DNA from 3 places in the Clostridium chauvoei genome. Region 3 is predicted to be linked to each of the others. Evidence: riboswitches for the same ligand, from Rfam matches in the RefSeq annotation. Region 3 holds a riboswitch; each other region holds the start of a gene.

Region 1 (10,421 bases), 190 kb from region 3:
TGAGGACATAGCTAAATCAATGGGAATAAAAAGGTTTGAAGAGCTTTTAGTTGATGGAACTGGATTTACAGATGAAGAAAAGAATAATGCTATAGAATTAGCAAAAGAAAAAATAGATGGAATAATTGATGAAGTTTGGAGAGAGTAGAAGATACTGAGCTTATTTAGATAAGCTCAGTATTTTTTTTATAAATTTCCACTATTAAAATTATCAAATTTTTGTTATTCTATTTATTGTTACTAAACAACAGAAAAACAAAAAACAGACGGTAAAATATGTTATGTAGGAATATGGGAAAATATGAATATTTCGCATAATAATTAGGGGCGTGTTAGGGATGAGTAAAGAAAAATTCTTTAAAGAGTTAAAAGACTATGGAATTATAACCTTTGGTGTTATATTAGTTGCAATTGCACTAGTATATTTTTATGCACCAAATAACTTGGCAGCAGGGGTATTATCAGGGACAGCATTGATAATTAATCACTTTATTCCATCAATATCTATAGGTGGAATGTTGTTTATAGGAAATGCTATATTATATGTAATAGCATTTATAGTTATTGGGCCTGAATTTGGAGTGAAAACAATATACGCAAGCTTTGGGTTATCAGCAATAATATGGCTTATGGAGAAGTTTGGAAATCCACATGCTATTACAAATGATTTAATGATAGCATCAATATTTGGTACTATATTAGTATCAATAGGTATGTCAATAGTATTCAACAGAAATGCTTCAACAGGTGGAACTGATATTGTTGCAAAAATATTAAATAAATACACTAAATTTAATATAGGTATTTCTTTATTAATGGTAGATTTCTTTATAACTTTATTAGCAGGATTAACCTTTGGATCAGATACAGGATTCTACGCATTATTATGTGTACTAGTTAATGGACCAATGATAGATAGGTTAATAGCAATATTTAATGCTAAAAAGCAAATAACTATAGTAAGTGATAAAAATGAAGAAATTTCAAATTACATAATAAATGAACTAAAGAGAGGTTGCACACATTTAAAGGGTGCAGGTGCTTTTAGTAGAGAAGATAAGGACATTATATATACTGTTCTTGAAAAGCAAGAGTTAACAAGTTTAAAAGAATTTATTAATTCAGTAGATGAAGATGCATTTATTACAATAGGACATATTGAAGAAGTTAAAGGTAAAGGCTTCCCTCAACTTGATTTTTAAAAATTTGAATTAAAGATAATTTATTGGACAAAATAACACTATAACTTATAGGAGGTGTTATTTATGAATAATCAAAATGATGGAATGATGGGTGGACTACCAATCAATATAAACAAGGAAGTTCCAACACCTAATGCTGATGCAAAAGCAATAAAATCTTTAATAAAACACTCAGGTGAAGTTATAGGATATGAGCTTTCAAATGGCGAAAGAGTATCTAAAGAAGAAGGAGTACAATTAGCTAAGGCTGGTAATATACAAGGCGTAGCTGTTGGAGTCTCTAAAAAAGGTGAAGAATATTTAAGAAGTTTACCAGATCAAGATGAGTCAAATAACTTAAGTGCTTTACCAACAATAAGTGAATAAAGAAAAATATGATAAGGCCTAATTAATATTAGGTCTTTTTTTGGAACTTAACAATTAAGTTTATAAAAAGTTTAAAATTAAAATGAATATTAGTTCTTGAAAAATATAAAGATTTTATGTAAAATTGATTTGAATAGAAGGATAACTTTATTAAAAAGTTAAAAAGGAGATAAAAATGAGTAGTATAATGTTTATATTAATAATAGTAGCGTCTGTTTTTGTATCATTTAAAATGGCAGAAGAAAAGGGACAAGCTAAATACGTGTGGTCAATAGTAACAGGTATGGTAGGACCTTTCGTAATAATAATTCAATATTTATCTCATTACTTTAAAAATAGATATGCAACAAGATAACCAGTTACTTACATATAAGAAAAGCTATAAATCCTTGGATTTATAGCTTTTCTTTATTTTAATTAGTTAAGGTTAAATTACCATTTACAGTTTTTACATTAATTTTATTGTCTCCAGTACCAGTGGAGAAAGTAATATTTCCTTCAGAAGATTTAGAAGGTTCTTTTATAGTAGAACTAACTTCATGTAGGTCTTGATAAAATTCACCATTAATTGTTGAGTAATTAAAAGTAAAATTACTTTCAACAGGAAGGTTAAAGTGAATATTTCCTGAAGTAGTTGATGCATCAAGTTTAGTAACTGAATTTGTTAATAAAGCCGATATATCACCAGAAATAGTAGATAACTTTATTTCACCAGAAATAGGCGTGGAATTTATATTTCCATTTATAGTTGATGCGTTAAATACTTTACTAACAAAAGCGTTAGTGGCAATATTACCATTTGTTATATTTATAGTTGCATTTTCGCAGTTTAAGTTAGATAGCATAACATCGCAATTAATTGAGTTTATATTAAGATTAATTAATTGTGAACTATCTAATTTTATAGATCCACATACTGAGTTAATATTAAGGTTTTTATTATATGAATAAGGTATTTTTATTATAAATAAATAGTTCTCATTAACATTTGATAAAATAGATTTATTAGGTTTTACAGTTAATTTATTACCTTCATATGAAATTTCAAAAGGAGAATCAGTACTATTCTCATCTAAATCTAAAAATCTATTAGATGTTTCAAGAGCAAGATTCGGACCTTCATAATTTTCAAAATAAACAGTATAGCCATTAAAGTCTACATTTAGTTCTTCAATACCATTTAAATCTTGGTTTATTGAATATTTTTCATCACTACTAAAGCTATAATTATAATCTGAATGAGAAAGAAGTCCTAATTGCCATTCTGCTACATTAAAATAATTAGCAAAAGAGAAGCCACTATTATATAAGATCACTCCAGCAAAAGAGAAAGCTATAACTGAACCTAGAAGGAGAGATAACATAAAGACTTTCATTTTAGTGCTTATTAGTTTTTTCTTAGTCATTACTTTTCCCCCTTTATTTTTAAAGATAGCCAATCTATAAATCTAGCTAATAGACGTATAATCCATTTAATTAAATAATATCCTACTAAAAAGAAAAATATAAAGGATAAAACAGATCCTATAACCATTAATACTATAACTGAATTTGGAAAGTCTAATATAAAGGCTGGAAAAACAAAAATTCCAACAGTATTTGTAACAACTTTTCCTACTAATATTCCTATACCTGCAATACTTAATGAAAAAGTAGCACCTAACATACCAACAATTAAACCTAAAGTTCCAGCACCTAAACCTAAAATCATAGGACCTAAGAATATTAACCCTAAAACTAATATAATTAATGTCAAGATAATGTTAGTTGTATTGGTCTTACTAGGTTCAGTATCATTAATGGTATTTGTTTTATTGTTATTTTCAGTATAATTGTGATTAATGTTTTCTTTTTCTTCATTAACATTTGAGTAGTTAGCATCTATAAAATCACTACTATTATAATTAGAAGAATTATTTTCGTTAGGAGTATATTTTTTTAAATATCCATCTCTATATTTGTTTATTATTTCATATGGACTTCCAAGTTCTTCACTTATTTCATCTTCAGTTTTTCCAGAAGCAATTTCAGTATCAAAATAATCTTTATATTCATATAAAATGTCTCCAAGAATTCCTGTTGGAAGATCACTTAAGCCAGTTTTTAATATATCTAAAAACATCTGCTTAGTCATTATTATTAGCACCCCCGATAATATATTTATTTACATCAATTTAAATTACTATTAATTGTCTATGTTAATAGTATAAGGAAGGCATAGTGTTAATACAAGATGTTGGAAGTATCTTTAAGGAAATAATAAAATAGAGTTAAGAAAAACTTAAGAAGTCAATTAAATTATCCACAATACTAATTATAATAAGAAAAACCTGAAAAAATGGTGAAAAATGTGTTAGGAATGTTAAAAGTTATCCACAAAATGTGGACAACTTTCAAAAACTGTTGAAAACTTTTTAAAAGGGTATTGACACAAGATATGAGGTACGAATATGTGTTTGTAACAAGATAGTGATTTTTGACGAATTACGAAGATATATGTAATGGGATAATTTTGAAAAATATACAAGCTGTGCATAACCTTTTGAAGTTATTCACAAAACACACATGAATGTGGATAAAATCTGTGGATAATGTTAAAATATTACTGTAATATAGATAAAATAAGGGCTTCAGTAATTTAATGTGTGGATAACTTTATGTAGAAAAAGTGTTGGACATGCAATAATTAGGGCATATTGTGGAAAGCTAAGAAAAAATGGCAAGTTTAAGGAGAGAGAAATGAGATATAATAAAAATATATATGAAGGTATTTTTGTAAAGTTTATAAAGATGGAATAATTATAAACAATCCAGTTGAAATTGTATTATAATAGAGTAAAGCTTAAATAAAGATTAGAAAATAAAAAACGAAATTTGGGGTGAATAAATGAAGTTTAAATTTTGTCCCTTATGTGGAAAAGAACTAGAAGAAAAATACAGCTTTGATGAAGGAGGAGTACCTTATTGTAGTCATGATGATGTTATGTTTTTTGATACTCCAAAGCCATGCATAATGGTTGCTGTAATAAAAGGCGATGAGATACTACTTTTAAAGCAGAGTTATATCTTTAAAGACTCTAAAGTTTTATTATCAGGATATGTTTCCCACAATGAAACAGCTGAAGAAACAGTTTATAGAGAGGTTAAAGAAGAATCAGGATTAGATGTAGCTAATATCAAATACTTAGGATCTGATTTTGTTCAAGATAAAGAAATATTAATGATAACATTTATGGCAAAATATGTTTCTGGTGAAATTAATAAATCTACAGAAGTTGAAGGGATGTCATGGTGTAAGTTAGAAGTGGCATTAGATGAAATGAAAGAAGATAAAATAGGAACAAAAGTAGTAAAAAAAGTATTAGAAGAAATGAACTATAAAAGCTATTAATATAAAAATAGTAGGAAGCGTACTAGATTCCTACTATTTTTATGTATAAAATTAATTTTCTTTACGTAATATTTTTAAAGAAAGTATATTATTTTCATAAGTTATAGCAACATTATCTACCATCATACCAACTAAGGATAATTCACAATCAAGTTCGCTTTCCCCACCTAAATTCCAATAATAATGTTCAACTTCATGTTGTCTTTTAGTATTTAAAATTGAATTTAAATTATCTAGTTCATTTTTAGATAAATTTAAAACCTTTCCTGATATATAAAAATAAGAATTGTTTTCTTCATTTTTAATATCTAGGTGTACATCATCGGTACCTAGCTTATGGAAATACGTTATAAGTTCACTTACAATTCTCAAGTTTTTTTCTAATTTAAACTTCATCTTAATATTGTTCCTCCCTAAATGTAGTTATTAATGGTATTAAAATCATTGCTACAAAACCTGCCGCTAAACCATTATTGTATAAATTTAAGCCACCATGAAGATAGCCAATATTAGTAACTATGTTTAAGTGTAAAAATCCTGCAATTATACCAAATTTCCAACCAAATTTACCTGATATAGGGGCAAGTGCTGTTGAAAATAAAATTGATAATATTAAACCTGGTGAGTTTATAGGATCAACATGAAGTAGTGATGCTAAACATGCTCCTATTACAATAGGTGTAATATTTTTTAGGTGTTTACCAAAGCAACCAAATCCCATAATAGTAAAAATAGCAGCCATTGTTGGGCCATTTAAATCACTTTTTATAAGCAGAACAAAAGTAGTAGAAGCTATTCCTAATATACCCATGTTTATATATGAAGCTTCTCCAAAGAGAATATAAAAGTCACTAACTAATCTACCTGTTTGTTTACTTATATTAATTAATTTATTTTTATTATTATCACTATAAATTAATCCTATAACAATCAAGTATATAGAAATAGTAAATAAAAATATAGCAAAGATTTTATTAGAGCCTGTATGCCAAATAAGTCTAGTTTCAAAATTTATTCCAATGCTTCTTAAAATAGACATTAATAAAGTAGCAAAAAGCCCACCTGCAAAACCAATATTATATAAATTATATCCATTGTGGGCTTTAATACAATGAGATGCTATAGGTGGTAATACAAAACCAGTAAAAATCCCTAAGGCATATCCAAGAATTATTCCAGTACCAGTAGAGAAATACCCTGTAAAACTTAATTGACTAACAGTTGGAGCTAGTGATGTTGCAAGTAAAGCTACAAGAGTATAATTTAAAAAAGGTTCCTTTTGATATTTAGAAAATAAATATACACCTATCATAATAGGCCAAATATTTAATATATTTTTTCCAAAAAAAGAAAAACCAGTCATAAGATATAAAGCCATAATAGTAGAACCATTAGGTTTTATACCTATAATAACTAAAATTAATATAGAAACAAGACTTGTAAGAGCAGCATTTACAAAGGTTGCTCCAATTCCACCAATTTCTATATAATCTGTTATTAAGATATCAGGTGTAAATAATATTGTTTTTAATCCAGATAAAATCTCTTTAGGAGAATCTATAGTAAAAGCAAAAACAATAAAAAAGACATACATTATTATTAATACAGTATAGGGAGGATATAGTTTTCTCTTTGTTAACATTAAAATCACCTCGAAATTATGTATTATTAATTATAGTTTACATAAGCTAATTATATATTATAACTAGGTAAAAAGTCATAAAAATATAGTTTAAACAATAAAAGATTTTTTAGTATTTCAATTTATTAATAAAAGAGTATAATATAATAAACTAAAAAATTATTAGATAGATATTAATTGGGATATATAATTAAAGAATCAATAGGAGGAATATTCATGGGGGTAAAAAAAGTAAAACTTGTTCCAGAAATAAAAGGTACTTTAAGAAGTCATGTTATTGAAGTACCAACTTGTATTAGAGAGTGTAGTGGAATAAAGATATTTGGTAAAAGAATAAAGTCTTTATTATTTACTACAGATGTTGCCATTATAAGAAATACAAATGCAGATGCAATAATTGCAGTTTATCCATTTACTCCTCAGCCACTTATAACGCAAGCTTTAGTTATGGCTGCAGATGTACCTATATTTTGTGGAGTAGGTGGTGGAATAACTCAAGGAAAAAGAGTTGTGAATCTTGCTTTGGATGCTGAATTTAAAGGGGCTATGGGGGTAGTTATAAATGCACCAACTGCAAATAATATAGTAAAAAAATAAGAGAAACTATAGATATACCTGTAATAGTTACAGTAGTTTCAGAATGCGAAAATATAAGAGATAGAATAGAATCAGGAGCTACTATTTTAAATGTATCTGGAGGAAAGAATACTGCAAAAATAGTTAGAAAAATAAGAGAAGAGTTTCCAGACTTCCCTATTATGGCTACAGGTGGACCAACAGAAAGCTCTATATTAGAAACAATAGAAGCAGGAGCAAATGCAATAACATATACTCCACCAGTAACAGGAGATATAATGAGTAGTCTTATGGATAAATATAGAGGATGAAATAAAATTTAAAAAATTCTGAAAATATATAGCATAATTTTGTAAAATGTGTATAATAATATTAATGAACTATAAATTTTATTAAAAACAAACTATTTTTAATAATATACATAGTTTTAGGACTTTTAAAATAATATATTTAAGATTATTAGGTAGAGGAGCTGTTAATAATAGTAGTTATGAAGAGCTGGCAAGCGAAGAAACATGACGAAAGGATTAATAGCCGAAGAAATAAAAAAGCAAAGTTTATTTCTGGGGATACATATAATATGTGTATCACTGTCACGTAAGTGGAGAGCTACGAAAAATCATTTTATGAAATTATGGGTACCATAATTATAGCTACCATTTATATTGTGAAAATCTACCATCGTTATTACGGTGGTTTTTTATTTTGGTCAATTAAATAATATGGAGGTAAATTATGAAGTTATTTGGGGCAATGGAAATCAAAGAAAATGAATTATGTATAGGTGGTATTAAAGCTACAAAATTAGCTAAAGATTATGGTACACCATTATATGTAATGGATGAAAAACTTATAAGAGATATTTGTAGAGGGTATGTTAAAAGTTTTAAATGTAAAGAAGATGGAAATAGAGTAGCTTATGCAGGGAAAGCTTTCTTAACAGTAGGAATGTGTAAGTTAATAAAAGAAGAAGGGCTTTGCTTAGATGTAGTATCTGGTGGAGAGTTATATACTGCACATAAGGCAGGATATCCTTTAGAAAATATCTATTTTCATGGAAACAATAAAACTTTAGAAGAAATAGACTTAGGAGTGAAGCTTGGAGTTGGTAGGTTTATAGTTGATAACCTATGGGAAATGGAAAAAGTAAATGAAATAGCTAATAAGTATAATAAAGTACAAAAAATATATTTAAGATTAACTCCAGGAATAGAAGCTCATACTCATGATTATATAAAAACTGGGCAACTAGATTCAAAGTTTGGATTTGCACCTATTGCAGATAATATTATGAATGCAGTAAAGATAGCTTTATCTTTTGATAATATAGATTTAGTTGGACTTCACTGTCATATAGGTTCACAAATATTTGATACAGAACCTTTTGGAGATGCTGCTGAAATAATGCTTAAATTTATAGATGATATAAGACAAGAAACAGGACACACAATACAAGAATTAGATTTAGTGGTGGTTTTGGAATATATTATTCAGAAGGAGATAAACCTAAGGAAACATCAGAATATTGTAATGTCATATTAGAAAGAGTAAATAAAGTATGCAAAGAATTATCTTTAAATAAACCTATTTTAACAATAGAACCAGGAAGATCAATAGTTGCTAATGCAGGAACTACATTATATAAAGTAGGTTCAATAAAGGAAGTTCAAGGAATAAGAAAATATGTAGCAGTAGATGGGGGAATGACAGATAATATAAGACCTGCTTTATATCAAGCAAAATACGAAGCAGTTTTAGCAAATAAAATAAATGATTCAATTAATGAGACAGTTACTATAGCAGGAAAGTGTTGTGAATCCGGAGATATATTAATAAAAGATATTAAGCTACCTAATATTTGTAGTGGCGACATATTGGCTGTAATGTCAACAGGAGCATATGGATTCTCTATGGCAAATAATTATAATAAAAATTTAAGACCAGCAGTAGTATTTGTAAAAGATGGAGAAGCAAAGATAGTATCAAAAAGACAAACTTATGAAGAGTTAGTATCATCAGAGATTTAATTAAAATTAGATATTAATTTATTTGAAAATAGTAGTATATGTAGTGCGTTTACATATACTATTATTTTTTTATAGTATAATAAATTTATAATTAACAAATAGCTTATTAATTATATAGGTTTTGTATTTATATTAGTCAATAATTAAAATAATTATGTTATACTAGAATATGAGAAATTAAAAAGAGGTGAGAGGCATTAATGCCAATAAGATATGAATAATTTTACTATAGACAGAATAGAAGGAGAATATGCAGTTTTAGAAACAGAACTTGGAGATTTCATTAACATAAAAAAAGATTTAATTGATGGTAAATTTAATGAAGGCGATATATTAGTAAAAAAGGGAGACCGATTTAAAGTAGATGATGTTTTAACTAAAAATAGAAGAGAATATATTAAAAATATGATGAAAGGTATGTGGGAGTAGTAATGAATGAAGAAAAAGTAAGTAAAATAAAAGCCTTTTTGGATGAAAGAGGAATACCAACAAAAGGTTTCTTTTATGAATGGGGAATACCAATAATTGTAGCAGTTTTATTAGCTTTAGCTATAAATAAATATGTAATATTTAAAGCTTATATACCTTCTGAATCAATGGTTCCAACTCTAAATGTAGATGATAGATTATTTGTAAGTAGAGTATATAATCTAGATAAGTTAAAGCGAGGAGATATAATAGTATTTTATTCAGAAGAATTGCAAGAAGATTTAATCAAAAGACTTATAGGACTTCCAGGGGATGAAATTAAAATTGTAAATGGATCAGTTTCAGTAAATGGAGAAGTTTTAGTAGAAAATTATATAGGAGCACATGATAATTTTAATGGAGAATATAAAGTTCCAGAAGGAAAGTATTTCTTTTTAGGAGATAATAGACTTTGGTCAAAAGATTCAAGATATTGGATTAACCCTTATATAGATGGCCAAGATATAAAAGGTAAGGCACAAGTGAAAGTATATCCATTCGATGAGATAGGAAGAATTAAATAGTCGTAGAAAGGAAAAGATACTAATAATGCTTGAAAAATTCCAAGAACTTCTAAATAAACTATCAGAAGAAAATTTACAAGAAGGAAAAAAATCAAGTAGTACAAAAGATTATGTAAAAATAATTGGAATATCATTATTAATAGCGATACTAGTAAATAAATTTATATTTTTTAAAGCAAGAGTACCTACTTCTTCTATGGTACCAACATTAAATATTGGTGATAT
Region 2 (10,421 bases), 260 kb from region 3:
TTAATAATTCATCTGGAACATTTACTTCATTAATTACCTTTTCCATATCTTCTACAGTCTGTAATGCCTCATCAATATCTTGTTGAGCTAGTTTTAGATTTGCTTCTTTCATAATTGAGTCTCCTTTATATGAATTATACATAATTAATATTCGTTATATTTATCGTAACATTAATAAATATTAGATGCAAGGCATATATTTAGAAAAGGAATTTTTGTAGGCGGTGAACAAGGTGATTAATTATATTTGGTTTATAATGATATTTTTAGGGATTATAATAGGTCTTTTTACTGGTAATGGAGAGGGAATATCTAAGGCTATAATAGGCTCTGTAGACTCTACAGTAGGACTTGTAATTGGATTAGTAGGACTTATGTGTTTTTGGTGTGGAGTTATGAAAGTAGCAGAAAAAAGCGGGCTTACTAATAAATTGGCACGGCTTTTAAGGCCTATATTAAAATTATTATTTAAAGATGCTGCTAAAGATGAAAAAGCATTAGGTGCTATTGTCATGAACATAACTGCAAATATGATGGGACTAGGAAATGCAGCAACACCATTTGGAATAAAAGCTATGCAAGAAATGGATAGATTAAATAAAGATAAAGGCACAGCATCTGATGATATGGTATTATTTCTAGTATTAAATGCAGCGTGTATTCAATTAGTGCCATCAACAGTAATATCTATTAGAGCAGCTTGTGGATCAGCAAACCCAGGAGCAATTATAGTTCCAGCAGTATTAGCAAGTACAATTGCAGCTATTGTTGGAGTTATATGTTGCAAAATATTGCAAAGATATTTTTAGTTGGAGGTGGAGCTAATTGTTTGATTACTTAACTAAGAGTGTAATACCCATAATAGTAATAATAATAATTACTTATGGAATGTTTAGAGGAAGAAAAGTATATGAATGGTTTATAGAAGGAGCAAAGGAAGGCTTGAAGGTTTGTTTAAACATATTTCCATATCTTTTAGCAATGATAGTTGCTGTTAATATTTTTAGAGAATCTAATTTATTAGATATGCTTAATAATTTAATATCTCCAATATCAGAGTTTATAGGTTTACCAAAGGAGGTTGTCCCACTTGTATTAGTAAAACCTTTATCAGGTAGTGGTGCAATGGGAATACTTACAGATATTTTAAAAACATATGGGCCAGATACTAATATAGGATTTATAGCATCAGTAATTATGGGAACAACAGAAACGATATTTTACACTATAACAGTTTATTTTGGAGCAGTACAGATTAGGAAAATAAGACATACTATATGGGCATCTTTATTTGCTGAAATAACAGCAATAATAGCAGCAATATTTTTAGTTGGAACGTTAATATTATAATTTCTTTTAAATAATACGTCTAATAAATAAAAAAATTACAAAAGGTAATAATTTTGTAACTGTTTGATAATAATTACATTATATAATAAAAATATAAAATAATTGGAGGTATTAAAAGTGAGAGAAAATATTGATATGTTATATCTATCAGATGAGGAAATTAAGAAAATGGCCATAAATTTAGCATATGGAATTGGTTTAGGAGTATTTATAGGCATTTTTATTGATAATGTTCTATTGGGATTTTCTTTAGGTGGAGTTATATCAATTTTAGTTTCACTTTCAGTATGTTTTATTAGAAAAATTTTAACATATAACTTAAAGAAAAAAGAGGTAAACTAATGGATAAAGAAACTCTAAATATTCTAAAAGATAATAGTATTTTTAGGGGAATGAGTATAGAGCAAATAGTAAACTTTACTGAAAAAAGCAACTGTAAGTTAAATACTTATGGTAAAAATGACATTATAGCAGTAGAACAATCAAACTGTGATAGCATAGGATTAATAATAGAAGGTGTTATAGAGATACAGAATATATATGAAAATGGAAGTAGTTTAACTATACAAAGATTTTCAAGAGGAGATGTTTTTGGAGAAGCTTTAGTTTTTTCAGAAAATCATAAATATCCAGCCACAATAATCTCCTCAACTAAAAGCAAAGTGCTTTTCATCTCTAAAGAAAGCATTGTAGAGTCTTGTTTTAGAGATTTAAATTTTTTAAATAATTTTATGTGTTTATTAAGTGAAAAGATTATTATGTTAAATAATAAAATACGAAATACATCTTTAAAAAGTATAAGGCAAAAAGTATGTAATTTTATATTAGAACAATACAAAAAACAAGATAATCTTACTATTAATTTAAATATAAATAAAAAAGAATTAGCAGAAATGTTAGGAATACCAAGACCTTCTTTATCTAGAGAACTTATAAAATTAAAGAATGAAGAGATAATAGAATTAAGTAAAGGACAAATAAATATTTTAAATTTAGATGAAATAAAAATATAATGTGCAAATAATTTATACATTTTTAAATATCGGTAACAAATGTTACCGATTTATTTTATTCAAATATATATAATAAACCCATGATGTTACTTAAAACTATCAAGGGGGAATTAATTATGGATAAAAAAATGTTTTGTTTTCAATGTCAAGAAGCTGCAGGATGTACAGGATGCACAATAAAAGGTGTGTGTGGAAAAACACCTGAACTAGCAGGATTACAAGATTTATTAATATATGTAACAAAAGGATTATCAGAAGTTTTGATAAGAGCAAGAATGGAAGGTATAGAAATTGTATCTGAAATTAATCATTTAGTTACAATGAATCTTTTTACAACAATAACAAATGCAAATTTTGATAATGATATATTTTATAATAGAATAAGAACGACTTTAAAAGAAAAAGATTCTTTATTATCTCAATTAAAAAATAAAGAAAGCTTAAATGGTGCAGCTACATGGACTGCAAAAACTAATAAAGAATTTGAAGTGAAATCAAAAACCATAGGGGTACTAAGTACTACAAATGAAGATATTAGAAGTTTAAGAGAGCTTATAACTTATGGATTAAAAGGATTATCAGCATATTTAAAACATGCAAATGCTTTAGGTTATGATTCAGAAGAAATATCAATATTTATGCAAGAAGCTTTAGCAAAAACAATGGATGATTCAATAACTATTGATGAGTATATAGCATTAACTTTAGAAACAGGAAAAGTTGGTGTAGATGGAATGGCTTTGTTAGATAAAGCTAATACAGAAACTTATGGTCATCCAGAAGCTACTAAAGTAAATATAGGAGTTGGAAAGAATCCTGGAATTTTAGTATCAGGGCATGATTTAAAAGATTTAGAACAACTACTAGAACAAACACAAGGCACAGGCGTAGATGTTTATACTCACTCAGAAATGCTACCAGCTCATTATTATCCTGCATTTAAAAAGTATTCAAATTTTGTAGGGAATTATGGTAATGCATGGTGGAAACAAAAAGAGGAATTTGAAAGCTTTAATGGACCTATATTAATGACAACTAATTGTATAGTTCCACCTAAAGATTCATATAAAGAAAGATTATTTACAACAGGTGCATCAGGATACGAGGGGTGTACTCATATAAATGTAGATGACAATGGCAAAAAAGATTTTACAGAAATAATAGAAATGGCTAAAAAGTGTAATGCTCCAAAAGAAATAGAAACAGGAGAAATAATAGGTGGATTTGCACATAATCAGGTTATGGCTGTAGCAGACAAAGTTGTAGAAGGTGTAAAAAGTGGTGCTATAAAGAAATTCTTTGTAATGGCAGGTTGTGATGGTAGAGCTAAATCAAGAGACTATTATACTGACTTTGCAAAGGCTTTACCTAAGGACACTATCATTTTAACAGCGGGATGTGCAAAATATAAATATAATAAATTACCTTTAGGAGATATAGCAGGAATTCCTAGAGTATTAGATGCTGGTCAATGTAATGATTCATATTCACTAGCATTAATAGCATTAAAGTTAAAAGAAGTATTTGGACTAGAGGATATAAATGAATTACCTATTGCATTTAATATTGCATGGTATGAACAAAAGGCAGTAATAGTATTGTTATCACTATTATACCTTGGAGTAAAAAATATTCATTTAGGACCAACTTTACCAGCATTTCTTTCACCTAATGTAGCAAATGTATTAATCGAGAACTTTGGAATAGGTGGAATAAGTAATGTAGAAGATGATATAAAGATGTTTATGGAAATGTAATTTATAATTAAAAATAGCTAAGGTAATTAAATAATCGCCTTAGCTATTTTTATATTTATGGGAAGAAAACTAACACTAATTTGTAGATTCTAAGTTGTCATCAGCATCACTTTTCTTTATATCTAAACCTAATTTATTTTTTAATGAATCAACAATAATAGCAATTGCATTATCTCCTGATACGTTACAAGCAGTTCCAAAGCTATCTTGAGTTATATATAAAGCAATCATTAAAGCTATTTGAGCTTCTGAGAAGCCTAAAACACTTTGTAGTACTCCAAGAGCAGCCATTACTGCACCACCAGGAACACCAGGAGCTGCAACCATAGTAACACCTAGCATAGCTATAAAACTCATCATTTGACTAGGGTTTGGATTCATATTATTAAGAAGCATTACTGCTATTGCACAACATGTAAGAGTTATTGTACTACCAGATAAGTGGATAGTTGCACCTAAAGGAACAACAAACTCTCTTACTTCCTTTGAAACCTTATTTTTTTCAGCACATTGTAAATTTACAGGTATTGTAGCAGCTGAACTTTGAGTTCCTAAAGCTGTTAAATAACCAGGGATTTGATTTTTTAATAATGAAATAGCATTCTTTTTACCAGCAATACCTGCTAATAAAAATTGAATAAACATTATTGTAAAATGTAAAGCAATTATTACTAAGAATACCTTCCAAAATACAGATAATACATTTTTAACTTCTCCTGCAAATGTCATATTTGCAAATATACCCATGATGTGGATAGGAAGTAAAGGAATTATTAAGTTTTTAATTGTTAGTTCTACTATTTGTTGGAATTCACTAGCCATATTATAAAGTGATCTTCCTTTTATAGCTGATATTCCAAGTCCTAATAAGAAAGCTAAAATTAAAGCTGTCATAACAGACATAATAGGTGGAATATCTATTGTAAATAAAGCTTTAACTAACTTTTCTTCTGGGTTAACAGCATTATTTAATGTACCTGATGTGTGTATAAATAATGGGAAAAACTTTGAAGATACAAAGTAAGCAAGTAAACCAGCAATTAAAGTTGATGCATAAGCAATTAAAGTAGTTAAGCCAAGCATCTTTCCAGCACCTTTTCCTAAATCAGCAATTCCACAAACTACAAATCCAACTATAATTAAAGGAATCATAAAGCCTAAGAAACTACCAAATATTGAATTGAAGGTAGCTAAAACACCTACAATAACCTTAGGACAGAAAGATCCTATAATGATACCCAATATTATTGATAAAATTAATTTTGGTATAAGTCCAAATTTTTTCATATAAAATGTCCCCCTTTAATATGATTTTTATAATTTAAAGGTAGTATATCAGAAAAAAAAGATTAAAAAAGTACTAATCGTAATAAAGAGATTAATGGAGAGAATTAAAGAAAAATAAAGAGAGCGACAAAAAAATATTGTTTAGATAGGCAAAATAGGCTATATTTTACCTAAAACAAGTTATATAATTGTTTATAATAAAACAAATCTTCCGAAATGTTTATCTGGGGCAACCATATAGTAAACTAATGTAAGGATGGTGTTGGTATGGCGAGTGAAAAATATTATATAGTAAGTGACAAAGTATTACCGGAAGCATTTAAGAAAGTAATAGAAGTTAAAGAATTATTATTTACAGGAAAAGCAAAAGATATTAGCGATGCAGTTAAGCAAACAGGTATAAGTAGAAGTACTTATTATAAATATAAAGATGACATTTTTCCTATGTCAGAAGGAATACATAGTAAAAAGATAACATTAGTAGTATTATTATCCCATGAAGCGGGAACTTTATCTAAAGTGTTAGATTGTATAGCTTTCAATAAGGGGAATATATTAACAATAAATCAAGATATACCTATTAATATGGCTGCGAATGTAACTATAACATTAGATATTTCTAATATGAAAAAAGATCTAAAGCATTTAGTAAATGTTCTAAGAGGACTCCCTAATGTTGTTAGCGTAAAACTTTTAGCTATGGAATAAATATAAGGAAGTGACAGTATTGAACAAAGAATTCTATAAAAGAAATAGACAAAACGTTTTCAAGGAGATTAAGGATAATTCTGTTGTTATATTATTTGCGGGTAATGCACCTAAGAAAACTGCGGATGAAAAATATCCTTTTACTCCAAATAGAAATTTTTATTATCTAACAGGAATAGATGAGGAAGATCATATATTACTAATGAGTAAGGTAAATGGGGAAATGAAATCTTGTTTATTCATAAAAGAGATAGATCCAATACTAGAAAAGTGGCACGGAAAATCTATAAGAAAAGAAGAAGCCTTTGAAGTAACAGGAGTAGATGATGTAGATTATTTAGGTAATTTTAAAGGGGCATTACATAAAATAATTACATCAAGGGAAGAATTTAATATATATTTAGATTTAGAAAAGGACAGCTATGATTCACAAGAAACCCTTGCAGAGAGTATTTCCAGGGAAATATTATTAAAATACCCACAAGTAAATATTAAAAATATTTATAGAATTATAGGGAAATTTAGATTAGTAAAGTCACAAGAAGAAATAGAAGAAATTCAAAAGGCTATAGATATAACAATTGAGGGTGTAGAAACTCTTATGAAAAAATGCAAAGCAGGAATGAAAGAATATGAATTAGAAGCATATTTTGATTTTATATGTAAAACTAAAGGTGCAAAAGACTTTGCATTTAAAACTATTGCAGCAACTGGTAAGAATGCAGCAGTATTACATTATGTAGATAATGATTCAGAATTAAAAATGGAAGATCTAATTTTATTTGATTTAGGGGCACAATATAATTATTATAATGGGGATATATCAAGAACTTTTCCTGTTAGTGGTAAATTTACAGAAAGACAAAAAGCAGTATATAATGCTGTTTTAAGAGTAAATGAAAGAGTTATTCAAGCTATGAAACCAGGAGTTAGCTTTATAGAATTAAATAAGCAATCAAAAAAGTGGATTGCAAAAGAGTGTATTGAGCTTGGATTAATTGATAAGGAAGAAGATGTATCAAAATATTATTACCATAGCATAGGACATAGTTTGGGAATGGATACTCATGATATAGAGTTAAATAATAGAGATGTTATATTTGAAGCTGGAATGGTATATACAGTTGAACCAGGTATTTATATAGAGGAAGAATCAATAGGAATTAGAATAGAAGATGATGTGTTAATAACAGAAGATGGATGTAAAGTTTTAACTGAAAATATGATTAAATCTGTAGAAGATATAGAAGAATTTATGTTAAATAAAAATGATTAAATACAATTTTCTTAAAAATAGATATGTAATATTGAGAAATAAATAAGAATATTTTAATTTTTCGAAAAATACTATTGCAATAGTTAAAAGATGCTTGTATAATCTAATTAAATTAAAAAGTGAATAACGGCAAGGGTAGAGGCGCGATATTTAAGAGTACCATTGATGAGGTAAGCACAATGATTCAATGGAAAAGGAAATGTCGCCGAAGTATATAACTGATGCTTTAAGGTTATATATCTGGGGTTGTATAAAATATATGCAACACTGTCACAAATTGTATTTGTGGAGAGCTATCATTTAAGGATTTTTTTAATATATTATTTTAAGAAGTATATTAGAGCCTTGAGTGAAAACTCAAGGCTCTTTTTTTGTAGCATAGTAGGTAAAATAAGAATTAATATTCAGTACTAAGCATTAAAGCTGCCCTTTAAGTATTCACAAAAGATATTAAAAGGGGGATTCTAATCATGAAAAACAACAGAAATTTTAGAATTTTATTTATGACTATATTGATGTTAGTATTATCAACATCTGTAGTTTTTGCATCAGAAGTTGATGCAGCAACAACTAATGCAAGTCATTATGGTATTTTAACATTGATACCACCATTAGTAGCTATAATATTAGCTTTCTTAACAAAGAACGTAGTAATATCACTATTTATAGGTATTTTATCAGGAAGTTTTCTTATTAAACTTATAGATCATTCATTTTTTGGTGCACTAATACAATCATTTTTAGATTTTGTATCAAGAGCTTTAAATTCATTAGCAGATCCTTGGAATGCAGGGATTATACTTCAAGTTTTAGTTATAGGAGGAGTTATTCATCTAGTAGCTAAAATGGGAGGAGCTAAAGCTGTAGCAGAAGCGTTAGCAAGAAAGGCAAAAACAGCTAAAAGTACTCAATTAGTAACGTTATTATTAGGACTTGTAGTATTTTTTGATGATTACGCAAACTCATTAATAGTTGGACCTATAATGAAGCCAGTAGCAGATAAAATGAAAATATCAAGAGAAAGATTAGCATTCATTATAGATGCTACAGCAGCACCAATAGCAGGGCTTGCAATTATATCTACATGGATAGGACTTGAAGTTGGTTTAATAAATGATGCTTTCACAAATGGTATTGGTCAACAAGTAGATGCTTTTGGAGTGTTTTTCCAAACTATTCCGTATAGATTCTACAACATATTAATAATATTCTTTGTATTTGTTACTTCAATATTATTAAAAGATTTTGGACCAATGTACAAAGCAGAAATAGAAGCTAGAAGAAGAGATTTACATTTAGTAAAAAAGGAAGTAGCAGCAGATAACAATAGAGAAATTGAGGATTCGGAATTACAACCTAAAGAAGGTATAAAATTAAGTGTTTGGAATGCGATAATACCAATAGGTACTCTAGTGGTTACAGCATTAATTTGCTTCTACTTTAGTGGATATTCATCAATAGTGGGTGGTGAAGATGTAGCACTTCAACAATTAATGAGCAATTCACCACTTTCATTTACAGCTATACAACAAGCTTTTAGTAATGCAGATGCATCTGTTGCATTATTCCAATCAGCATTAATTGCAAGTATAGTTACTATAATTATGGGTGTTGCAAAGAAGATATTTACTTTATCAGAAGCTATAGACACTTGGGTAGATGGAATGAAGCCATTAATTATAACAGGTGTAATATTAATACTTGCATGGTCATTAAGTTCAGTAATTAAAGAGTTAGGTACAGCAAAATACTTAGTATCATTATTATCAGGTTCATTACCATATTTCTTATTACCAAGTTTAATATTTATACTTGGAGCGGTAATATCCTTTGCTACAGGAACAGCATATGGAACAATGGGAATATTAATGCCATTAGCTATTCCGCTAGCATTTTCCATAAACCCAGATATGGGATATGTAATAGTAAGTACAAGTGCTGTATTAACAGGAGCGATATTTGGAGATCATTGCTCGCCAATATCAGATACAACAATTTTATCTTCTATGGGATCAGGTTGTAATCATATAGCTCATGTTAAAACTCAAATGCCATATGCCTTATTTGTTGCAGTAATTACTATAGTGTTTGGATATATACCAGCAGGATTTGGTTTAGCATGGTATATAGTATTACCAATATCTTTACTTGCGATTTATATTGGAGTTCAAATATTAGGTAAGAAGCCAGATAGTGCAGTACAAGAATAAAATTAAAAATAGAATTTTAAGAAGAACTAGACTAGATTTCTAGTTCTTTTTTTATAAAATTAAAATAAAAACAGTTGAATAATTGGAATATGTTGTATAATTTATATAGGTGTAAATAGAAGGGAGAAAAGTAAATGAGTAATATTAGTAGTTTAAGAGAAATAATGAAAAATAAAAAAATTGACCACTATATAATTCCAAGTAGTGATCCACATCAAAGTGAATATGTATCAGAATATTATAAGGGAAGAGCATATGTTTCAGGATTTACAGGTTCAGCAGGAACTGTTGTAATATCATTAGATAATGCAAACTTGTGGACTGATGGAAGATATTTTATACAAGCAGCTAAGGAACTAGACGATAGTGGAATTAAGTTAATGAAAATGAGAACACCAGGATATCCTACTATTGAAGAGTGGATATCTGAAAATGTTAAAGCTGGAGAAATATTAGGATTTGATGGAAGATGTTATTCAGTAAATCAATATAAAGATTTACTTTCTATAGCTAAAAAAATGGATTTGAAATAAAAATGGAAGATGATTTATTAGAAATTATTTGGGTTGATAGACCAGCTTTACCTAGTGAAAAGATATTCTTACATGATATTAAATTTGCAGGAAAAAGTGCAAGTGATAAGCTTAAAGAAGTAAGAGAAAATATGAAAAAGTTAAACGTAGAAAATTATATAATTTCATCCTTAGATGATATAGCTTGGCTATTCAATATAAGAGGAAATGATATAAAGTTTAACCCTGTATTTCTTTCATATGCATTAATTACAATGAATACAGCAAAGCTTTATATAGATATTAAT
Region 3 (10,421 bases):
AGCAAAATACAAGATTATTAATGAGATCTTGCTTTTATGCAGCTAATAAAGAGTCGGAAATGAAAAAGTGGTATGTAGATAATATTTACTGTGAGGTTTCAGCTTATTTAAAATCTAATAAATATGCTATAGTAAATAATTCAAATGAAAAGCAAATAACTAATTTATATGATGGTTTAGGAAATGTAACTAAGATTGAATTAGAACCAGCTGAAATAAGATGGATGGATATATAGGGTTCATAATAAATCCTTAAGGAGGGGTTATAAATTATGAAAAAACTAATTTATGCAATAGTATTTTTTCTTTCAATATTTTTAGTTGTAAAAGGAAATACCATGGCAGGTTATGCAGGATTAGGAGTTATGTTTATAGGATTAGCAGGAATACTTTCTGAATTATACCTATATAATAAAAGATATCAATAATATAGCAAGATTATTATAATACTTCGCAAAAAAATTATATAAATAACGTTTACAAAATAATAAAATTAATATATAGACAAGCTATAAAATTATGGTACTTATTTAAGGGAGAGAGGAGAATTAAAATGAAAAAAAGAAGAATAGCACTTTTATTAAGTTCATTTATGCTAATTTCAACTCTAGCAGGTTGTGGGGCTAAAGATGGTGGGACAACAGACAGTGGTAAAGAAGAGGAAAATAAGGTTTTAAAAATAGCTGCTTTTGAGGGTGGATATGGTAAAGAGTATTGGGAAGATTTAAAAGCAAACTTTGAAAAAGAACATGAAGGGGTTAAGGTTGAATTAACAGTTGCGAATAACTTAGAAGAAATTATTCGTCCTCAAATTCAATCAGGAAATGTTCCAGATTTAGTTTATTTAGCTACTGGTAGAAAAGAAGCTTTAACTGAAACTTTCATTAAAGAACAAGGCTTACATGATTTATCAGGAGTATTAGATAAGAAGGTTCCAGGTGAAGATGTAACTGTAAAAGATAAGATTTTACCAGGATTCTTAGATACATCAGCAACTAATCCATATGGAGATGGAAAAACTTATTTAGCACCATTATTCTATAGTCCAACAGGATTATTCTATAATAAAACATTATTTAAAGAAAAGGGATATGAAGTGCCAAAGACTTGGGATGGAATGTTTGCTTTAGGTGATAAAGCTAAAGGGGATGGACTTTCTTTATGGGCATATCCTACAGCAGGATATTATGATGGTACGATGGCAGCAACATTAGCAGGAGCTGGTGGAGTAGAAGCATTTGATAATGCAATGAATTATGCAGAAGGTTTCTGGACTTCAGAAAAAGCAACATTAGCTTTAGATACATTAGCTAAGCTTAAAGACTATTTAGAACCATCAGTTGTTGCAAATGCAAACGATCAAGGATTTAAGAACAATCAACAATTAATTTTAGATAATAAAGCTTTATTTATTCCAAATGGAACTTGGTTACCAGATGAAATGAAGGATGCTCCAAGAGCAGATGGATTTGAATGGGGATTTACAGCATATCCAGCATTTAAGGATGGTGGAGACCAATATTCTTATAACTTCTTTGAACAAATGTATATTCCAAAAGATGCTGCAAATAAAGATTTAGCAGAAGATTTTATGGCTTATATGTATAGTGATGAAGCAGTTTCTATTATTGCTGAGAAAGCAAAAGCTGTTGTTCCTGTAAAGGGATCAATAGAAATTGCTAGCAAATATTTAGATCCATTACAAATTGAAATGTTCCAAGTTTACGAAAACGGAGCTAAGCCAGTTATGGGTGGATTTGCAGCAACTGAACCAGTTGAAGGTGTAACTTTTGGTGATATTTACACTGGAACAGTAGATTCAATAATGACTGGAGAAAAGACAGTTGCAGATTGGCAAAAAGCACTACAAGAAGCTAGTGACAAGTTAAGAGCAGCTATAATTAAATAGTGAAAATTGTTAATTAGGTGTGATAAATTTTATCACACCTTTTTTTATATTTAACTTAAGGATTGTAAACTTTAAGCAAATAAAGTGGTTGACAATAGCAAAAAATAACTATATTATCTAAATATAGTTTGATAATCAAAATACATTGGAGGGATATTTATGAATTTAAAAACAAGAGATTTAGTTTTAATTGCTATGTTTGCTGCACTTACTGCAATTGGAGCATTTATTACAATACCATTGCCAATAGTACCATTTACATTACAATATTTCTTTTGTGCATTAGGTGCAATATTATTAGGATCTAAAAGAGGGATGTTAGCACAAGTGCTTTATGTTGGAATAGGACTTGTAGGAGTACCTGTTTTTACTAGAGGGGAGGGCCACAATATATATTTCAACCTACATTTGGTTACTTAATAGGTTTTATAGTAGCAGCATATATTATAGGGCGTATTTCCGAGGAAATAAAAGAGATAACTACTAAAAACATTTTTATGTCATGTTTAGTAGGTCTTGGGGCTGTATATTTATTTGGATGTATTCATATGTATATAATTTACAATTTCTATTTAGGTCAAGTAATGAGTGCATGGAAAGTAATTAGTGTTGGGGTAATAGCTTGTTTAGCAAGTGATTTATTATTAACTTTAATTATTTCAATAGTTGGAGTTAGAGTTGTACCACTACTAAGAAAGTTAGGATATGCAAGTTAATTTTAGGGGGAATAGAAATGGGATATTGCAGTGAGTTAATGAAGAGAGTTTTAAGTGGTTATGAAGTAACTAAAGAAGAAGCTTTAAAATTATATAATGAACCAGCAGAAGTTTTATATAAATCAGCAGATACAATAAGAGAAAAGTTAGCTGGAAGTAAGATAGACTTATGTTCAATAATAAACGGAAAAAGTGGAAAGTGTTCTGAGGATTGTTCATACTGTGCTCAATCAATTCACTTTAAAACTGGAGTAACGGAATATAAACTATTATCCTATGAAGAAATAAAAGCTCAAGCGAAGGAAAATGAAAAAGAGGGCGTAGATAGATTTTCTATAGTAACTTCAGGTAAAGGCTTAGTTGGGGAAGATTTTAAGTCGGTAGTAGGGTATTACAAAAGATTAAATGATGAATGCAATATAAGTTTATGTGCATCTCATGGAATTTTAAATGAAGATTCTCTAGCAAAACTTACTGAGGTTGGAGTTAAAAGATATCATCATAATTTAGAAACTTCAAGAGGGTATTATAAAAAGATATGTACAACTCATAGTTATGATGAAAGAGTAAATACAATTAAAGAGGCTAAAAAAGTAGGATTAGAGATTTGCTCCGGTGGAATAATAGGCCTTGGAGAAAGTAGAGAAGATAGAATTGATATGGCGATAGAATTAAGGAAATTAGAAGTATTGTCTATTCCAGTAAATGCACTTATGGCAATTAAGGGAACGCCTTTAGAAAAACAAGAAGCTTTAAGTGAAGAAGAAATACTTAGAACCATAGCTGTGTTTAGGTTTATAAATCCTAAAGCCAATATAAGATTAGCAGCTGGGAGAAGTCTTTTAAATAATAATGGGGATAAGGCTTTTAAAGCAGGAGCTAATGCAACAATTACAGGAAATTTATTAACTACTTGTGGTAATAAAATTTGTGATGATAGAAAGATGATTAAAGCTTTAGGATTGAAGGTGAAATAATGGAAAAATCAATATTTATAACAGGGACAGACACCGATGTAGGAAAGACTTTTGTTACATCTTTAATAGTTAAAACACTTAGAGATAACGGAGTAGATGCAGGATATTTTAAGGGAGCATTAAGTGGAGCATTAAAAGAAGGTAATAAATTAATACCTGGAGATGCTAAAGATGTTTGTATGGTATCAGGATTAAAGGAAACTTATGATAATTTAGTTTCATATACATTAGAAAATGCTTACTCACCCCATTTGGCAGCTAGAGTTAAAGGTGTTGATATAAGTATTGAAAAAATAAAAGCTGACTATCAAAAGATGAAAAATAAATATGAATTGTTAATAGTTGAAGGTAGTGGAGGGGCAATATGTCCAATAAAGATAAATGATGAAGAAACTATTTTATTAGAAGATATTATAAAGTATTTAGGTTTATCTACAATAGTTGTTGCAAGAGCAGGACTAGGAACTATAAATCATACTACTTTAACTATTAAATATTTAGAATCCATAGGCATAAAGGTTAAAGGAATAATATTAAATGAATATAATCCACAAAATATTATTCACAAAGATAATAAAGAGACTATAAGGGTTTTAACAGGAATAGATAGGATATTAACTATTCCTTTTGTGGAAAAAGAAAAAATAGATGTGGATAGTTTAATAAATTTTGATATGTTGATAAGTTTATTAAATGATTAATAGGGAGAATTTATGAATTTAGTAGATAAGGATTTAAAATATATTTGGCATCCTTGTTCTCAAATGAAGGATTATGAAGAACTTAAACCAATGGTTATTGAAAGAGGAGAAGGTGTTTATCTTTATGATATATACGGAAATAGATATTTAGATGCTATCAGTTCTTGGTGGTGCAATTTGTTTGGACACGCTAATGAAAGAATCAATAACGCAATTAAAGCTCAAATAGATAAGATAGAACATGTTATTTTTGCAAACTTTTCTAATGTACCAGCGATAGAGCTTAGCGAAAGGTTAGTAAACATTACTCCAGATAGATTACAAAAGGTGTTTTTTGCAGACAATGGTTCAGCAGCAGTAGAAATAGCTTTAAAAATGAGTTTTCATTATCATCAGCAAATAGGAAAATTTAAAAAGCAAAAGTTTGTTGCTATTACAGATGCGTATCATGGGGAGACCTTAGGAGCATTATCAGTAGGGGATTTAGATATATATAATAAAGTATATAAACCATTAATGATTGATACGTATAGAGTAAAAGGTCCAAACTGCTATAGATGTCCATATGGGGAAATTAGAAGTAGTTGCGATGCAGAATGTTTTGAACATATGAGATTATTAATAGAAGGTAATAATGAAGAGGTTTCAGCAATTATAGTAGAGCCAATAGTACAAGGGGCAGCGGGAATGAAGATTTATTCCACGAAATACTTAAAAAAGTTAAGAGAGTTATGTGATAAGTATGATATTAATTTAATAGCAGATGAAATAGCCGTTGGATACGGAAGAACAGGTAAAATGTTTGCGTGTGAGCATGCTGAAATAAGTCCTGATATTATGTGTTTATCAAAGGGGTTAACAGCAGGGTATATGCCTATGTCTGTAGTTATGACTTCTAAGAAATTATATAATGCATTTTATGGGGACTATAGTGAGTATAAAGCATTTTTACATTCGCACACTTATTCAGGAAATGCTATGGGCTGTGCAATTGCATTGGAAGTTCTAAAGATTTTCGAAGAAGACAATGTTTTAGATATGATAAATAAAAAAGGCAAGATGTTAAATGATATATTAATAGATGAGCTAGAAGGTCATCCTCTTATAGGTGAAATCAGAAATATAGGATTAATAAATGCAATAGAGCTAGTACAAGATAAGGAAAGTAAAGAACCCTTTAACAGCGAAAAAAGGGTTGGATATGAAATATATAAAATTGCTCTTAAAAAAGGAGTAATATTAAGACCTATAGCAAATTGTATATATTTTAATCCACCATATATAATAGAAGAAAAAGAAATGAGAGAAATGGTTAAAGTCTGCAAAGAAAGTTTAAATAAATATATGATTAAATTTTTAAAGGACTAAGGAAGAGTAACTTCCTTAATCCTTTTTAATCTTTAAAGTTTATGGTTACTTTCATTTCGTTATTAGCAATCTGGTTAAGAACTTTTTCTAATACTATTGTTGTATTAGATACTGCTTTATTATATATTTCTGGGTCATTCATTTTAGATTCAAAAGTTTTAGCTACTTCCATTTGAATTACACCGAATTCTTCAGAAGTTAATTTTATATCTCCAAATCTAAGTAGTCCATTAGAGGATTCTTCATAAATAGTTTTATCTTCATCAATATCCACACTAAAAACTTTAGGCTTAGGAAGAGATAGTGTTATTTCATTTTTAAATTTATTGATAGTTATATCTTTATTTTCAATAGCTGATAGATCTACAGCATAAGAGCAATTAGCGAAGAATTTAATTCTTTTTATCTTTTTAAAGACTTCAAAATCTCCCCAACTTTTATCAACAACAATAGTTTCAGAAAGCTCTATTTCTAATGGGATAATTTTATTTACATCTCTAATTTCCTTTACTAAACTTTCTTCGGTTAAAAATTTTACATTTTTATTTTCATTTTCAGTTAATGTCCACTGTTTTGGTGGTGTTTTAGGTTTAGTAAAAATTTTATATCCAAGGAATATGCCTATAATAATAAAGATAAGAGGAAGAATAAAAGAGATTTTAAAATGTAGTTTTGATTTCTTTTTCTTACCCTTAAAAAAGTTTGGTATAAAAATAAAAAATCCCTCCTTGCATAAATTCATAGAACGTACTTAAATATATGAAAAGATAGATATATTTATTACAAAAAAATCCTCCTAGATATATCTAGAAGGATTTTTAAAGTTTATTTCTTTATTGCATATTTCATTAAATCTACATTTTTTAAATCAACAACTTTAGTTTTGTGTTTTATCTTATAGCTTATAAATAAAACTACAAATAATGGAATTCCAATATATGATGAACAAAGACCCATCCAATCAATTCCTGTTGAAGATATAAATGAAAGACCTTGTCCTAAAATTACTATAGTACATAATACTAATGCTATTATAGGGCCATATGGGAAGAATTTTGATTTATAAGGTAATTTATTTAAATCAAAATTTTGAACCTCGCAGGCTTTTCTAAATCTATAATGACAAAGGGCTATCCCCATCCAAGCTATAAAGCCTACTAACCCAGATGCACCAACTAACCATACATAAACAGTATCTTCAGCATATAGTCCAGTTAAAAAACAAGCTGATGCAATAACTGTAGTTGCGATGACAGCATTTGCAGGAACTCCTTTAGAAGTTACTTTTTCAAAGATTTTAGGAGCCATACCTTCTTTTGCCATTGAATAAAGCATTCTACTTGAAGCGTACATTCCTGAATTACCTGCAGATAATACTGAGCTTAATATTACAGCATTCATAATAGAAGCAGCTCCAGCTATACCAGCCTTTTCAAATACAAGAGTGAAAGCACTTTCTTGAACACCTACTTCAGCTATAGGAATTAACGCCCCAATTACTATTATAGTACCTACATAAAAAAGTAATATTCTCCAAAAGACACTATTTACAGCTTTAGGTATTGAAGTTTCAGGATTTTCACTTTCTCCAGCTGCGATACCTACTAATTCTGTACCTTGAAATGAAAAACCTGCTAATAGGAATACCATAAAGATAGACTTAAATCCTCCAACAAATGCACCACCAGATTTAAAGTTCGAAAGTCCAACAGCATGTCCATTCATTATACCAAAGATATTTAAAACACCGATTATTAAGAATACTATAACTGTACAAACCTTTATACTAGCAAACCAAAACTCAGATTCACCATAAGCTTTTGTTGATAATAGATTTAACATAACTATTATTGATAATAATAAAACGCTCCATATTATACCAGGTATGTTAGGGAACCAAAATTTCATTATTAAAGATGAAGCAACAAGTTCAGCGGCAATTGTTATTGCCCAGTTAAACCAATAGTTCCAACCAAGTGCAAAGCCTACAGCTGGGTCGATAAACTCTGTTGCATATGTACCAAATGAACCGGAAACTGGCATAAATGTTGCCATTTCACCTAGGCTACTAATTAAGAAATATACCATTATACCAATTAAGCAATAAGCAATTAATGCACCACCAGCACCTGCTTGATGAATTGTATCACCCATAGCAAGAAATATACCTGTACCTATAGAGCCGCCTATAGCAATCATACTAAGGTGTCTAGATTTTAATCCTTTTTTTAATTCTCCATTACAATTATTTACTGAATCCATATCAAGTCCTCCATTGATCGTATAATACATAAATGTTTAACTAAGTGAAGACTAATTTGACTTAAAAAATAAAAAATGCCCTAAGAACTATACTCAGGGCATATAAAATAAATATATTATCCATATACTAAGAATGATAGCGCTCCACAAATGTGACAGTATTACATATGTTATATGAAATACCAGTGATACGGTATTAAAGCTTTACCCGTACACTTCGGCAAAAAATCCTTTCACATTACTTCATTGAGCTTACCTCCATAATGCTACTGATAAGTTTTGCACCTCTATCTCAGTTATTCATTTAATGGCATTATTATTAATCAATAAAAAGAAATAGTCAATTTTGATGAAAGGCCATTTATGGTGAATTTAGGGCATAAATAGGCATTAAGAATAAAATATAAGCATATTATTCAAAATATCGATAGTATTAAATTTTCATTTTATAAACTCTATAATTTTTATATTGTGTATAAACTACATTTATCGTTATAATAATTATAATAAAGTTTAAAATAGCCTTAGGAGAATTTATTATGAGTGAAGTTAAAGAAGTAAATATAGATTTAGTAAAAGGCACACTTAGTGATTATATTATTAGGGATAAAAATAGAATAGTTATTGGAAGATTTACGATTTTAGAATTAGATAAAGACAATAAAAGATGTGATGTAAAGTTAAAATTTTATAGATATAATGATTCTGATTTATTAAATGAAACCATTAAAAGTATATTAAGAGCGATATTTAAGGATTCAAGTGTACACAAAGCTAATTTTATAGTTAATGAAAATGCAAATTTTAAAGTATTTATAGATTTAGGGTTTGTGTTAGAAGGAATATTTTCAGACAATCTTTTTATTAACGGTCATTTTGTAGATGAACTTAGTTTTGGGATAAACAGAAATGATTATAATAATTTTATGATTACATCAATTATTAGATTAAAGGGAGAAAATATAGAAATTAGAAATCTAACTCCAGAGAGTGCTGATGAATTGTTAGATTATTATATAAGAAATAAAGATCATTTAAGTCCGTATGAACCTAGTAGAGATGCAAGTTTTTATACATATGAAATGCAAAGAGATATATTAATTGAAAGCTACAGACAATTGATGAGTGGTACAGGTTATGATTTGGGAATATATATAGATGATAAATTAATAGGTAAGGCAAAAGTATCTAATATAGTATATGGAATTTTCAAAAGTGCTATTTTAGGATATTCTATAGATAAGGATTATCAGGGTAAAGGATATATGAAAGAGGCTGTAAGACTTATTTTAGATTATGCAAAGAATGAATTAGAGCTACATAGAGTTGAGGCTTCGGTATTAGTAGATAATGAAAGATCTAAAGGTGTACTTTTGGGGTGTGGATTTAAAGAAATAGGAATAAATGAAAAATATCTATATATAAATGGAAGTTGGAGAGATCATTTAACTTTATATAAAATATTAGAAGATTAATAATAAGCTTGTAGGTAGTATAAATCTAAAATAATATATAAAAAAGAGCTATATCAAGAAGAATTTAATTCTTTTTGACATAGCTCTTTTTTATTTAAGCAATAAATTGTAAAACTATATATTAAACTTCAAAGTTAATAACTGTAGTTTCACCTGCAACAACTTTTCCAGTAGCAACTGGAGTAATTGATTTAGTAGCATCTACATTTGTTATTAAAACTGGTGTAGCAAGGGATAATCCTTTACTTGCTATGAAGTTAGTGTCTATTTTCATTATTGGTGTACCAGCTTTAACTCTAGTACCTTGCTCAACAAGTTGTTCAAAACCTTCTCCATTTAAAGAAACAGTTTCTAAACCAATGTGAACTAATAATTCTAATCCATTATCTAAAGTCATTGCGAAAGCATGCTTTGTCTTAAAGACTAAAGTTAATTCTCCATCTGCAGGAGCAACAACTGTATCTCCTTCAGCTATTATACCTATTCCATCTCCAGCTAATTTTTCAGCAAAAACTTGATCTGGTACTTCAGATAAAGGAATTGCTTGCCCTGAAACAGGCGCAATAAGTGATGATGGTTTTGAAGCTACATTTTCTTGTTCAGTTGCTTCTGATTTAAATATCTTTTTTAAAAAATCAAACATAGTATATCCTGAAAAACAGGAATCCACTTCCTTTCATAATGTTATTTTTTTATATTACTGTAATAAAACATACGTATTAATACTATATTAAGTAGTATACATAAATGGTGGTGGTTACATACATTAAAGTATGAAAAATAAAAAATGGCATAAGTTCACTAAAGAACTTATGCCTGATTTAACAGTAACATCGTATACAAACATTATATATAGATATATTTCTTAATGTCAATAAAATATATAAAAAAATAAAAAACTTTTACTGAAATCGTTGACAAACAATCTATAAAATAATATAATCAAATCATAGTAAAAAGAGATTTAAATTGGCGTATTAAAAAAAGCTAGAAAGACAGGCGTATTCTTTCTA

The links. A riboswitch is a leader RNA that binds a small molecule or an ion and turns the genes downstream of it on or off. The one in region 3 is predicted to bind lysine.
Region 1: another riboswitch for lysine. It lies ahead of lysA (diaminopimelate decarboxylase); the one in region 3 lies ahead of BTM21_RS12945 (amino acid permease).
Region 2: another riboswitch for lysine. It lies ahead of BTM21_RS11860 (Na+/H+ antiporter NhaC family protein); the one in region 3 lies ahead of BTM21_RS12945 (amino acid permease).

The regions. Positions count from the first base shown of each region.
Region 1 covers NZ_CP018624.1:2,572,086-2,582,506, reverse strand. The annotation lists gene BTM21_RS12200 (FMN-dependent NADH-azoreductase) at 1-148, shown strand, start outside; gene BTM21_RS12195 (YitT family protein) at 339-1,202, shown strand; gene BTM21_RS12190 (DUF3892 domain-containing protein) at 1,266-1,568, shown strand; gene BTM21_RS12185 (hypothetical protein) at 1,744-1,923, shown strand; gene BTM21_RS12180 (DUF4097 family beta strand repeat-containing protein) at 1,982-2,974, opposite strand; gene BTM21_RS12175 (DUF1700 domain-containing protein) at 2,974-3,702, opposite strand; gene BTM21_RS12170 (NAD(+) diphosphatase) at 4,456-4,959, shown strand; gene BTM21_RS12165 (hypothetical protein) at 5,011-5,355, opposite strand; gene BTM21_RS12160 (DUF1576 domain-containing protein) at 5,357-6,601, opposite strand; partial or broken gene BTM21_RS12155 (hydrolase) at 6,818-7,488, shown strand; lysine riboswitch at 7,634-7,797, shown strand; partial or broken gene lysA (diaminopimelate decarboxylase) at 7,913-9,204, shown strand; gene BTM21_RS12145 (DUF3006 domain-containing protein) at 9,418-9,633, shown strand; gene lepB (signal peptidase I) at 9,636-10,196, shown strand; gene lepB (signal peptidase I) at 10,222-10,421, shown strand, end outside.
Region 2 covers NZ_CP018624.1:2,506,192-2,516,612, reverse strand. The annotation lists gene BTM21_RS11905 (hypothetical protein) at 1-112, opposite strand, end outside; gene BTM21_RS11900 (nucleoside recognition domain-containing protein) at 234-809, shown strand; gene BTM21_RS11895 (spore maturation protein) at 826-1,350, shown strand; gene BTM21_RS11890 (hypothetical protein) at 1,468-1,692, shown strand; gene BTM21_RS11885 (Crp/Fnr family transcriptional regulator) at 1,692-2,363, shown strand; gene hcp (hydroxylamine reductase) at 2,480-4,120, shown strand; gene BTM21_RS11875 (dicarboxylate/amino acid:cation symporter) at 4,196-5,407, opposite strand; gene BTM21_RS11870 (ACT domain-containing protein) at 5,675-6,115, shown strand; gene BTM21_RS11865 (aminopeptidase P family protein) at 6,135-7,391, shown strand; lysine riboswitch at 7,520-7,695, shown strand; gene BTM21_RS11860 (Na+/H+ antiporter NhaC family protein) at 7,862-9,601, shown strand; partial or broken gene BTM21_RS11855 (aminopeptidase P family protein) at 9,736-10,421, shown strand, end outside.
Region 3 covers NZ_CP018624.1:2,763,643-2,774,063, reverse strand. The annotation lists gene gnpA (1,3-beta-galactosyl-N-acetylhexosamine phosphorylase) at 1-236, shown strand, start outside; gene BTM21_RS13810 (DUF6903 family protein) at 273-428, shown strand; gene BTM21_RS12975 (carbohydrate ABC transporter substrate-binding protein) at 554-1,909, shown strand; partial or broken gene BTM21_RS12970 (biotin transporter BioY) at 2,069-2,625, shown strand; gene bioB (biotin synthase BioB) at 2,643-3,602, shown strand; gene bioD (dethiobiotin synthase) at 3,602-4,303, shown strand; gene bioA (adenosylmethionine--8-amino-7-oxononanoate transaminase) at 4,316-5,671, shown strand; gene BTM21_RS12950 (DUF4230 domain-containing protein) at 5,697-6,413, opposite strand; gene BTM21_RS12945 (amino acid permease) at 6,497-7,933, opposite strand; lysine riboswitch at 8,063-8,231, opposite strand; gene BTM21_RS12940 (GNAT family N-acetyltransferase) at 8,473-9,408, shown strand; gene BTM21_RS12935 (PTS sugar transporter subunit IIA) at 9,530-10,051, opposite strand.